2 linked regions of the Candidatus Annandia adelgestsuga genome follow. The protein of the gene in region 2 interacts with the protein of the main gene of each other region in a pairwise test. Links are inferred from orthologs where the notes say so. Each region holds a gene or a part of one and is shown on either strand. Other genes may lie near its edges. The genes, in order: rpe and eno.

The links.
Region 1: the proteins of eno (region 2) and rpe interact in binary tests that used the Escherichia coli proteins (3 or more experiments, as listed by UniProt). The link is inferred for Candidatus Annandia adelgestsuga from one-to-one orthologs.

What each region holds. Positions count from the first base shown.
Region 1 is NZ_CP026513.1:163,129-166,403, reverse strand. The notes cover bases 427-3,275. They hold rpe (ribulose-phosphate 3-epimerase), read right to left. Parts: upstream 2,263-3,275; coding sequence 1,591-2,262; downstream 427-1,590. Other genes in these bases: aroB (3-dehydroquinate synthase), read right to left, coding at 2,301-3,275; trpS (tryptophan--tRNA ligase), read right to left, coding at 541-1,542; tsgA (MFS transporter TsgA), read left to right, coding at 427-550. Also shown: more of tsgA, read left to right, coding at 1-426. UniProt on the Escherichia coli protein: Catalyzes the reversible epimerization of D-ribulose 5-phosphate to D-xylulose 5-phosphate.
Region 2 is NZ_CP026513.1:7,766-15,035, reverse strand. Bases 4,196-7,070 are described here. They hold eno (phosphopyruvate hydratase), read right to left. Parts: upstream 6,330-7,070; coding sequence 5,061-6,329; downstream 4,196-5,060. Other genes in these bases: recA (recombinase RecA), read right to left, coding at 4,196-4,862. Also shown: C3B56_RS00085 (signal recognition particle receptor subunit alpha), read right to left, coding at 1-883; alaS (alanine--tRNA ligase), read right to left, coding at 1,204-3,819; more of recA, read right to left, coding at 3,855-4,195. UniProt on the Escherichia coli protein: Catalyzes the reversible conversion of 2-phosphoglycerate (2-PG) into phosphoenolpyruvate (PEP). It is essential for the degradation of carbohydrates via glycolysis.

The sequences.
Region 1 (3,275 bases), 160 kb from region 2 along the record:
TTTATCATCTTTATTTTATATTTCAGCACAATGTATGTTTGTTAGCTGGATACCTATTTATATAAAAAAATATATTAATAATATAAATTATTTTTATGAAAATAAAACAATTAGTATTTTTTGGTTTTTTTATATGTTAGGTATGTGGTTTTTTAGTTATATAAGTAAAAAATTTGATATACAAAAAATATTAATATTTTTAACTTTTATATCTTCTATATTAGTATTTATTTTTTTACAATGTAAAAATATTAATTTATTAAATTTTATTATATCTTTGATAGGTTTTTTTTCAAGTTCAATATATACAATTATAATTACTTTAAGTTCTATGCAAACTAAAAAACCATATACAAAATTTATAAATTTAACATTAATTTTTGGTACTACTGGTAGTTTTATTACACTTAATATAAGTTATTTTTTATTATCTTCTAATAATACTTTTATAGTATTATGTATTTCAAATATTCTTTATTTTATTGTTTTTATTATAAATATAATATTATTATTTTTTACTAAACATAATAAATTTAATAATTATAAATAATATAAACCAATAACATTATATACTTTTTCAATAGTTTTTTTAGCATATTTAGATGCTTTTTTAGATCCATATTTTAATATATATTCTAAAAAATCTTTATTTTTTTTATATATATTAAAATTATGTTGTATATCACTTATAGTATCTGTTATATAATTTATAACATTTATTTTTAAATATGAATAATTTTGATTTTCAAATTCTTTTTCTATAATAGACATTTTTTTTCCAGTAAGATTTGATAATATTAATAACAAATTAGATATTCCTGGTTTTTTTTTAATATCATAATATATTTTAGGAGGATTATCAATATCTGTAAATGATTTTTTAATTTTTTTATGTATTTTTTTAGGATCATCTAATAAACTAATAAAACTATTTTTATTTATATCTGATTTAGACATTTTTTTTTTAGGATTAGATAAAGACATTATTTTATTACCATTATTTAATAATGGTTCTGGTATATTAAATATTTTTTTATTATAAATTTTATTAAATCTTTTAGCTATTTTTTTACTTAATTCCAAATGTTGTATTTGATCTTTACCTACTGGTACTTTATTAGTTTGATATAATAAAATATCAGATGCCATTAATATTGGATAATTTAATAAACCTAAATTTATTTTATTAAATATATTTTTAATTTTACTTTTAAATTGAGTCATACGTGTTAATTCACCTAAATATGTAAAACAATTTAAAATCCAACATAATTGTGTGTGATATTTAACATGTGATTGAATAAAAATAATACTTTTTTTAGGATTAATATTGCAAGATAAATATAAAGCTACATTATCCATAATATTTTTTTTAAATAATTTTGGATTAATTTTATTAGTAATAGAATGCATATCTGCAATACAATAAATACAATTATAATTATTTTGTAAAATTTTCCAATTTTTTAATACTCCTATATAATTTCCTAATGTTATAACTCCTGAAGGTTGTATAGCGCTAAAAACAATTGATTTTTTCATTAAATTTTATATTTTTAAATAAACATTTAATAAAAATTATATATTTTATTAAAAATTTTTTAATTTTTGACGTATTTTTTGTATTATTTTTAAATAATTTTTACTATTAAATATAGTAGAACCAATTACAAAAATATCTGCACCAGATTTAGCTATTTTATTAATATTATCAATTGTTATTCCACCGTCTACTTCGATTAAAATATTATATCCACTTTTTTTTATCATTTTTTTTATTTTTTTAACTTTATTTATAGTTTTTAATATTAATTTTTGATTGCCAAAACCTGGATTAACTAGCATAACTACAATTATATCTAATTTATCCATAAAATCATATAAAAAATCTATTGAATCATTAGGATTAATAACTAAACCAGCTTTACAATTATAATTTTTAATTAAAGATAAAGATTGTAATATATTTTTTGATGTTTCAGGATGAAAACTAATAGAATGTACTTTTTTTTTTGCAAATATATTTATTAATTTTTCAACTGGATTTGCCATTAAATGTACATCTATATATGATGATTTAACTATATATTTTATAATAGAATCAAGTATTAAAGGCCCCATACTAAGATTTGGAACATAATGATTATCCATAACATCAAAATGTATTAAATTGCAACCTGCAGATAAGACTCTAATAATTTCTAAACCTAAATTAGAAAAATTTGCTGCTAATATTGATGGAGCTAATAAAAATTTTTTCATTTTATCCTTTTAATATAAAATTTAAAAAATTATTAGTATTATAATTTTTTAGCCTTATTAATAGATTTTATTATAATATTTTCAGAAACATTATTCATAATAATAGCTTTTCCAATTCTAATAGGTATTATTAAATTAATTTTATTTAACGTTGCTTTTTTATCAATTTTCATATATTTAATATAATCTGTTGCATTCATATTATCAGGACCTTTAATATTTAAATCTAATAATTTAAATAATTTTATAATACGTTTTGTATATTTTTTTTTAAATATATTTAATTGTTCTGAAGTAAAACATGACATTATTATTCCAGAAGCAACTGATTCACCGTGTGACCAATTTTTATATTTAGTATAAGATTCTATTGCATGCCCATAAGTATGTCCAAGATTTAATAATGATCTAATATTATTTTCTTTTTCATCATTTTTAATAAAAAATGATTTTATTTCACAACAACGATTAACACAATATAGAATTTTTTTTTTATTAATATTAATTAAATCATTAATATTATCTTCTATCCAATTAAAAAATTTTTTATCAAAAATAATTCCATATTTAATTACTTCAACTAAACCAGATTTTAGTTCTTTTTTAGATAAAGTTTTTAAAAAAAATATATCTGTTAATATTATTATTGGTTGATAAAATGTACCAATCATATTTTTACCAATTTTATGATTAACACCAGTTTTACCTCCTATTGAAGCGTCTACTTGAGATAATAAAGTAGTTGGTATTTGTATAAATTTAATTCCTCTATGATAAATAGAAGCAGTAAAACCAGTTATATCTCCAATAACACCACCACCTAAAGAAATTAATATAGTATTTTTATCATAATTATTAGATAATAAATAATTTATAATTTTATTAACTGTTTTTATATTTTTATAACTTTCACCATCTTTTATAATAAATATTTTATATTTTATATTTTTTTTTTTTATAAAATTATTAATATAATCTTTATATAAATTTAATATTATTTTATTTGTTATAAT
Region 2 (7,270 bases):
AAATTCTAGATACTATTCTATCTGGATAAAATTTTTCAATATTATTAATATGTTCTCCGGTTCCTATAAATTTAATAGGTTTTTTCATTATACTACATACTGATAAAGCAACACCACCTTTAGTATCACTATCTACTTTAGTTAAAAAAATACCAGTTATTTTTAAAATTTTTTCTAAAAATTTAGGTATTTTAATAGAACTTTGTCCCATCATAGAATCTAAAATTAATAATGTTTCTATCGGTTTAGTAATATTATAAATATTTTTAATTTCAAATTCAATTTTTTTATTATGATATGATATTCCTGGAGTATCTATTATTAAAATATCATAATTACTTTTTTTAAATTTTTTTAATGATGATTTAGTTATATAAATTGGATCTTTTTTATTATTATATTTTAAAAAACTAATATTATTTTTTAAAGCTAATTTACATAATTGTGATATAGCTGCAGGTCTATAAACATCTGTTGATACTAATAAAATTTTTTTTTTATATTTATTTTTTATTAATTTACTTAATTTTAATGCAGTAGTTGTTTTACCAACACCTTGTAATCCAATTAATAAAATTACAGATTTTTTTTGATTAGGTAAATTAATATTATTATTTTTATAATCTAAAATATTAATTAATTCTTTTTTAATAATATTTATTAATATTTTATTTAAATTTAAATCTTTATATTTTTTATATTTTTTAAATTTAATTTTAATTTTTTTAACAAAAATATCAACAACTTTAAGAACTACATCTGATTCTATTAGAATAAGACGTATTTTTTCTAAAATTAATTTTATATTTTTATCGTTATTAATTTTATTATTTTTAATTTTATTAATTAATTTTATTAAATTTTTAGATAGATTATTAAACATTTTTATTTCTTATTATAATATATAAAAATATTATTTAATTATAAAATTTGCACCCGGAAGGATTCGAACCTTCGACCGCTCGGTTCGTAGCCGAGTACTCTATCCAACTGAGCTACGGATGCTTTTTAAAGATGAGAGAGGGATTCGAACCCTCGATACGGATTTTACTCGTATACTCTCTTAGCAGGAGAGTGCCTTAAACCACTCGGCCATCTCATCTGTTTATAAAATATTAATATATTAATATTAAAATTATTAAATTTATTATATCAAATTTATTTATATTTATCAACTATTTAATTAATATAACTATAAATTAATTATATTATTTTTTTTAAAATAAAATTTTTAATTTTATTTAAATTTAAATTATTTTTTTTTAAAAATATACCATCTTTATTTACAAAATTTTTATTTTTTAAAAAAATATTTTTATACTCTTCATAAAATTTATTTAATATTATTTTTGAATTAATTTTTTCTTTAATACATTCATTAACATATATTATTAAAAAATAATTATTTTTATTATTAAAAATTAAAAATATAATAGTATAATTTAATTTATTTTTAATATAATTTATTATTCTTTTATAAAATTTATAATTAATATCAACTTTACTAATTATAATTTTGTAATTATTTATATTTTTAGATTTATATTTTATTAAATTTATTTCATTTTTAATATTTAATTTTTGTATTTCTTTTATCTTTTTTTTATATTTTTTATTATTTTTTAATATTAATTTTATTTTTGAATCTAATTTATTATCATCAATTTTTAATTTTTTTAAAATTTTGTTCATATTATTTTTTTTTTTTATAATATAATTTATAGCATATTTTTCAGTAATAGCTTTTATTCTATATATATTTTTAGATTTTTTTATTTTAGATTTTATTATAAATATTCCAATTTCTTTTGTATTTTTAATATGAGTTCCACAACAAAATTCTTGAAAAATATTTTCTATATTTATTAATCTTATATTATTATTATTTTTGTAATTATAAATAAATAATTTTTTTTTAAATTTTATAAATTTTTTTTTTTTATAATAAATATTAACATTTATTTTTTTTTTAATATAATTATTTAAAAGTAATTCTATGTTATATAAATCTTTATCAGAAATATTTTTTTTATAATTAAAATCAAAATTAAAATAATTTTCTTTTATTAAAGAACCTTTTTGTTTAATATTACTATTTAAAATTTTTTTTAAAGATTTTTTTAATAAATGAGTAGATGAATGATTAATACAAATATTATGTCTTCTTTTTATATTAATGTTAGCTATACAATTATCATTAATAATAATTGTACCAACTTTTAATATACCTATATGTCCTATAGATTTACTATATTTTTGTGTATCTTGTACTTCAAAAAAAAAATTTTTATTTTTTAAATATCCACTATCTCCTATTTGACCACCAGATTCAGCATAAAATGGTGTTTTATCTAAAAAAATTATACATTTTTCACCATTACAAATTTTTTTTTTAAATTTATTATTTACTATAATATAATTTATTTTAGTTTTGCATTTGTTTTTATAATAACCAATAAATATACTACTTGGTATTATATTATTACTATATTTTAATTTAAATTTATTATTTCTTGATTTTTTTTTTTGTTTTAACATTTGTTTTTCATATTCTTTATTATCTATTGATATACCAAGATTATTACAAATATTTAAAGTTAAATCTAATGGAAAACCAAAAGTATCATATAAATTAAAAGCTATTTTACCATCTAATTTTTTATTATTTATATTTTTTAATTTTTTATTTAAAATTTTTAAACCATATCCTAATGTTTTTATAAATTTTTTTTCTTCTTTTTTAATAATTTTTTTTATGTATATATTTTTTTTTATTAAATAAGGATGTAATAATTTAATAACATTTATAACTGGTATAACTAATTTATATAAAAATGGTTTATAATATTTTATTATATATCCTTGTTGTATACATCTTCTAATAATATGACGTAATATATAACCCCTACCTTCATTAGAAGGTAAAATACCATCATAAATTAAAAATATACAAGATCTTATATGATCAGAAATTATATATAAAAATTTTTTATTTAATGTTAATTTAATAAATAAATTTTTAATTTCTTGTATTATTAATTTAAAAATATTAGTTTTATAATTAGATTTAACATTTTGTAAAACTGATGTAATACGCTCTAAACCCATACCTGTATCAACTAAAGGTTTATCTAATTTTAATAATTTACCATTAGATAATTTATTAAATTGTATAAATACAATATTCCATATTTCTAAACAATTTTTTTTTAAATATTCATTATTTATTAATGAAATATTATTTTCATTTTTATAATTATAATATATTTCAGTACATGGTCCACATGGACCAGTATCACCCATTTGCCAAAAATTAGAAGATATATTTAATTTTTTATTATCATAAATTTTTAATATATTTTTTTTAGAAATACCAATATTTTTAATCCAAATATTATAAGATTGTACATCTTTATAATATACAGTTACTAATAATTTATCAGGGTTTAAATTAAAAAGATTTTTATTTGTTAATAATTCCCATGCGTATAATATAGATTCTTTTTTAAAATAACTTCCAAAACTAAAATTTCCTAACATTTCAAAGAATGTATTATGATATTCATCATTTCCAATATTATTTAAATCATTATGTCTTCCTCCTACTCTTATACATCTTTGTGATGTTACTACTTTTTTAAAATTAAAATTTTTATAATTTCCTAAAAAAATTTCTTTAAATTGATTCATTCCAGCATTAGTAAATAATAATGTAGGATCATTATATGGAATTAATGAACTGCTTTTAATAAAAACATGATTTTTATTAATAAAAAAATTAATAAATATTTTTCTAATTTCATGCATACTTTTTTTCATTAATATTTCCATTTAAATATTAATTATTATAAATATTATTTTAAAAAATTATTTTTTAGTAATTTTTTTTTAATTTTGTTTTTTAAATTAATATAAATTTTTGGATTATTTTTTAAATATTGATAAACATTTTTTTTTCCTTGACCTATTTTATTTTTTTTATAACTATACCATGAACCTGATTTTAATATTAAATTATGTTTAATACTTAGTTTTAAAATCTCATCATATATATTAATACCTTTACCAAATATTATTTGAAATTCAGCTTGTTTAAATGGAGAAGAAACTTTATTTTTAACTACTTTAACTCTAGTTTCATTTCCTATTATATTTTCTCCTTTTTTTATTAATCCTATTTTTCTAATATCTAATCTAATAGATGCATAAAATTTTAAAGCATTACCACCAGTTGTAATTTCTGGATTACCAAAATTGATTCCTATTTTAATTCTAATTTGATTTATTAAAATTAATAATGTGTTTGTTTTTTTTAAATTAATTGATAATTTTCTCATTGCTTTTCCCATCATTCTTGCAGTTAATCCTATATGAGAATCTTCTATATTTCCTTCTATTTCCTTTTTTGGTGTTAATGAAGCAACCGAATCTATAACAATAACTTTTACAATACCTGATTTAGATAATTTATTACAAATTTCTAAAGCTTGTTCTCCATTATCTGGTTGTGAACATAATAAATTATCAATATCTACTCCTAATTTTTTAGCATATAAAGGATCTAAAGAATGTTCTGCATCAATAAAAGCACAAATTTTGTTTTCTTTTTGAGCAGAAGCTATTATTTGTAAAGTTAAAGTAGTTTTACCAGATGATTCTGGACCATAAATTTCTACTATTCTTCCCATAGGTAAACCACCAACTCCTAAAGCAATATCTAAAGATAAAGAACCAGTAGATATTGTTTTTATGTTCATAGAATGATTATCCCCTAAACACATAATAGAACCTTTACCAAATTTTTTTTCAATTTGATCAATTGTTATTTTTAATTTTTTTTTTTTTTTTAAATCTATCAAAATATCATCCTATTTTATATTTATTAATTAAATTTTTATAAATTATTTTTATTAAATTTTTATTTTAAAATTATAATTAAGAATAATAGTTAAATAAAAATTTTATTATTTTAAATATTAATGAAGGTAAAATATATATTATTATATAAAATAATATATAAAATATTATAAATTTAGTAAAATTATTTATTTTTATTATCATTATTTATTTAATTGTTTATTAAGCAATTCCTCTATTCTAATTAATCTATTATATTTAGCTATTCTTTCAGAACGACTCATGGAACCACTTTTAATTTGATCAGCAGAAACTCCAACTGCTAAATCAGCAATAGTAGTATCTTCAGTTTCACCAGAACGATGTGATATTATAATTTTATATCCATATTTTTTTGCTAAATTAATAGTATTTAAAGTTTCAGTCAAAGAACCTATTTGATTTAATTTTATTAATATAGAATTAACTATTTTTTCTTTAATACCTTTACGTAAAATTTTATTATTTGTTACAAATAAATCATCACCTACTAACTGTATATTTTTTCCCATTTTTTTTGTTTGATATTTAAAACCTTCCCAATCATTTTCATTTTGACCATCTTCTATAGAAGATATATTATATTTTTTAGATAAATTTTTTAAATATTTTGTAAATTCTTTAGAATTAAATTTTTTTTTTTCACCTTTTAATTCATATTTTTTAGTTTTATTATTAAAAAATTCAGATGAAGCACAATCAATAGCAAGAACAACATTTTTACCAATTTTATATCCTGATTTTTTTATAGAAATTTTAATACATTCTAAAGCTTCTTTATTAGATTTAAGATTAGGAGCATATCCACCTTCATCACCTACATTAATATTCATATTTTTTTTTTTTAATATTATTGCGAGATTATGAAATATTTCTGAACCCATTTTAATAGCTTCTTTTATACTATTTATATTAATAGGTTGAATCATAAATTCTTGAATATCAATATTATTATCTGCATGTATACCACCATTTATTATATTTATCATAGGTAATGGTATAGAAAAATTTTTATTATTATTTAATTCTGCAATATGTTCATAAAGTTCCATTTTTTTAGATTTAGCTGCAGCTTTAGCATTTGCTAAAGAAACTGCTAATATTGTATTAGCTCCTAATTTAGATTTATTATTTGTATTATCTAAATTTATTAAAATATTATCTATTAATTTTTGATTTTTTGAATTTTTATTTTTTATAGAATTATTAATTATATTATTAATAAAATTAACTGATTTTAAAACTCCTTTTCCAAAAAATCTATTTTTATCATTATCTCTTAATTCTAATGCTTCTCTAGAACCAGTAGATGCTCCTGAAGGAGAAGAAAAAATTCCTATAGAACCATCTTCTAAATGTACTTCAGCTTCTATAGTTGGATTTCCTCTAGAATCAATTATTTCTCTACCAATTACTTTTATAATTTTAGACATATAATCCTACTAAGTTAATATTATTTAATTATTTTAAATTAATTAATATATAAATTTTATATCTTATATATATTATTTTTTTTAAAAAATTTTAAAATTATAAAAATTTTATATACTAAATAATAATTAAAAAATATTTGCGGGGGTTGGATTTGAACCAACGACCTTCGGGTTATGAGCCCGACGAGCTACCGCGCTGCTCCACCCCGCTATAATTTTATATCATATATTAATTAATATATAAAATCAAAAAAAAACGTTTTATTTTTTTTATTATAATATTTAATATAATATAATATTAAAATTAATATTAATAAAATTTTATAAAATAAATTAATAAAATAAAAAAAAATTATAATATATTTTTTATTTTTATATATTTTATATTTTTTGTTAAATTAAATATTTTTTTTTTTAATTCAATCTCATTCATAGGAATTCCTTTTTGAAATAAATAACCTATAGCGCTTTTATGTAAATCACTTTTATTTTTTTTATTTTTTATATTTTTTATAATTGGGGCAATTCCAATATTACAATTCCAAATTGATCTTGTTAAAGATACGTATAATATTCTTAAATCTTCTGATAATCTTTTTTTTTCTTTTATTGTATTATTTTTAAAATTATTATTATTAATGTTATAAAAATTTGATATAAATGGCAACCACACTAATGGATATTGTAATCCTTTTGATTTATGTACTGTTATAATTTTAACTCTATTATTTTTTTTTATATAATTTAATTTATTATAAATATTATTTTTAGAATATAATTCATTTTTTTTATATAACCAATATAATAATTTTTTTTTATCATTTAAATAAAAAAATTTTTTATTTAATATTTTTATTAATTTTAAAAAGTTTTTAAATCTATTATAACCATTATATAAATTTATAATATTAATATCTATATTATAATTTTTAATTAATAAA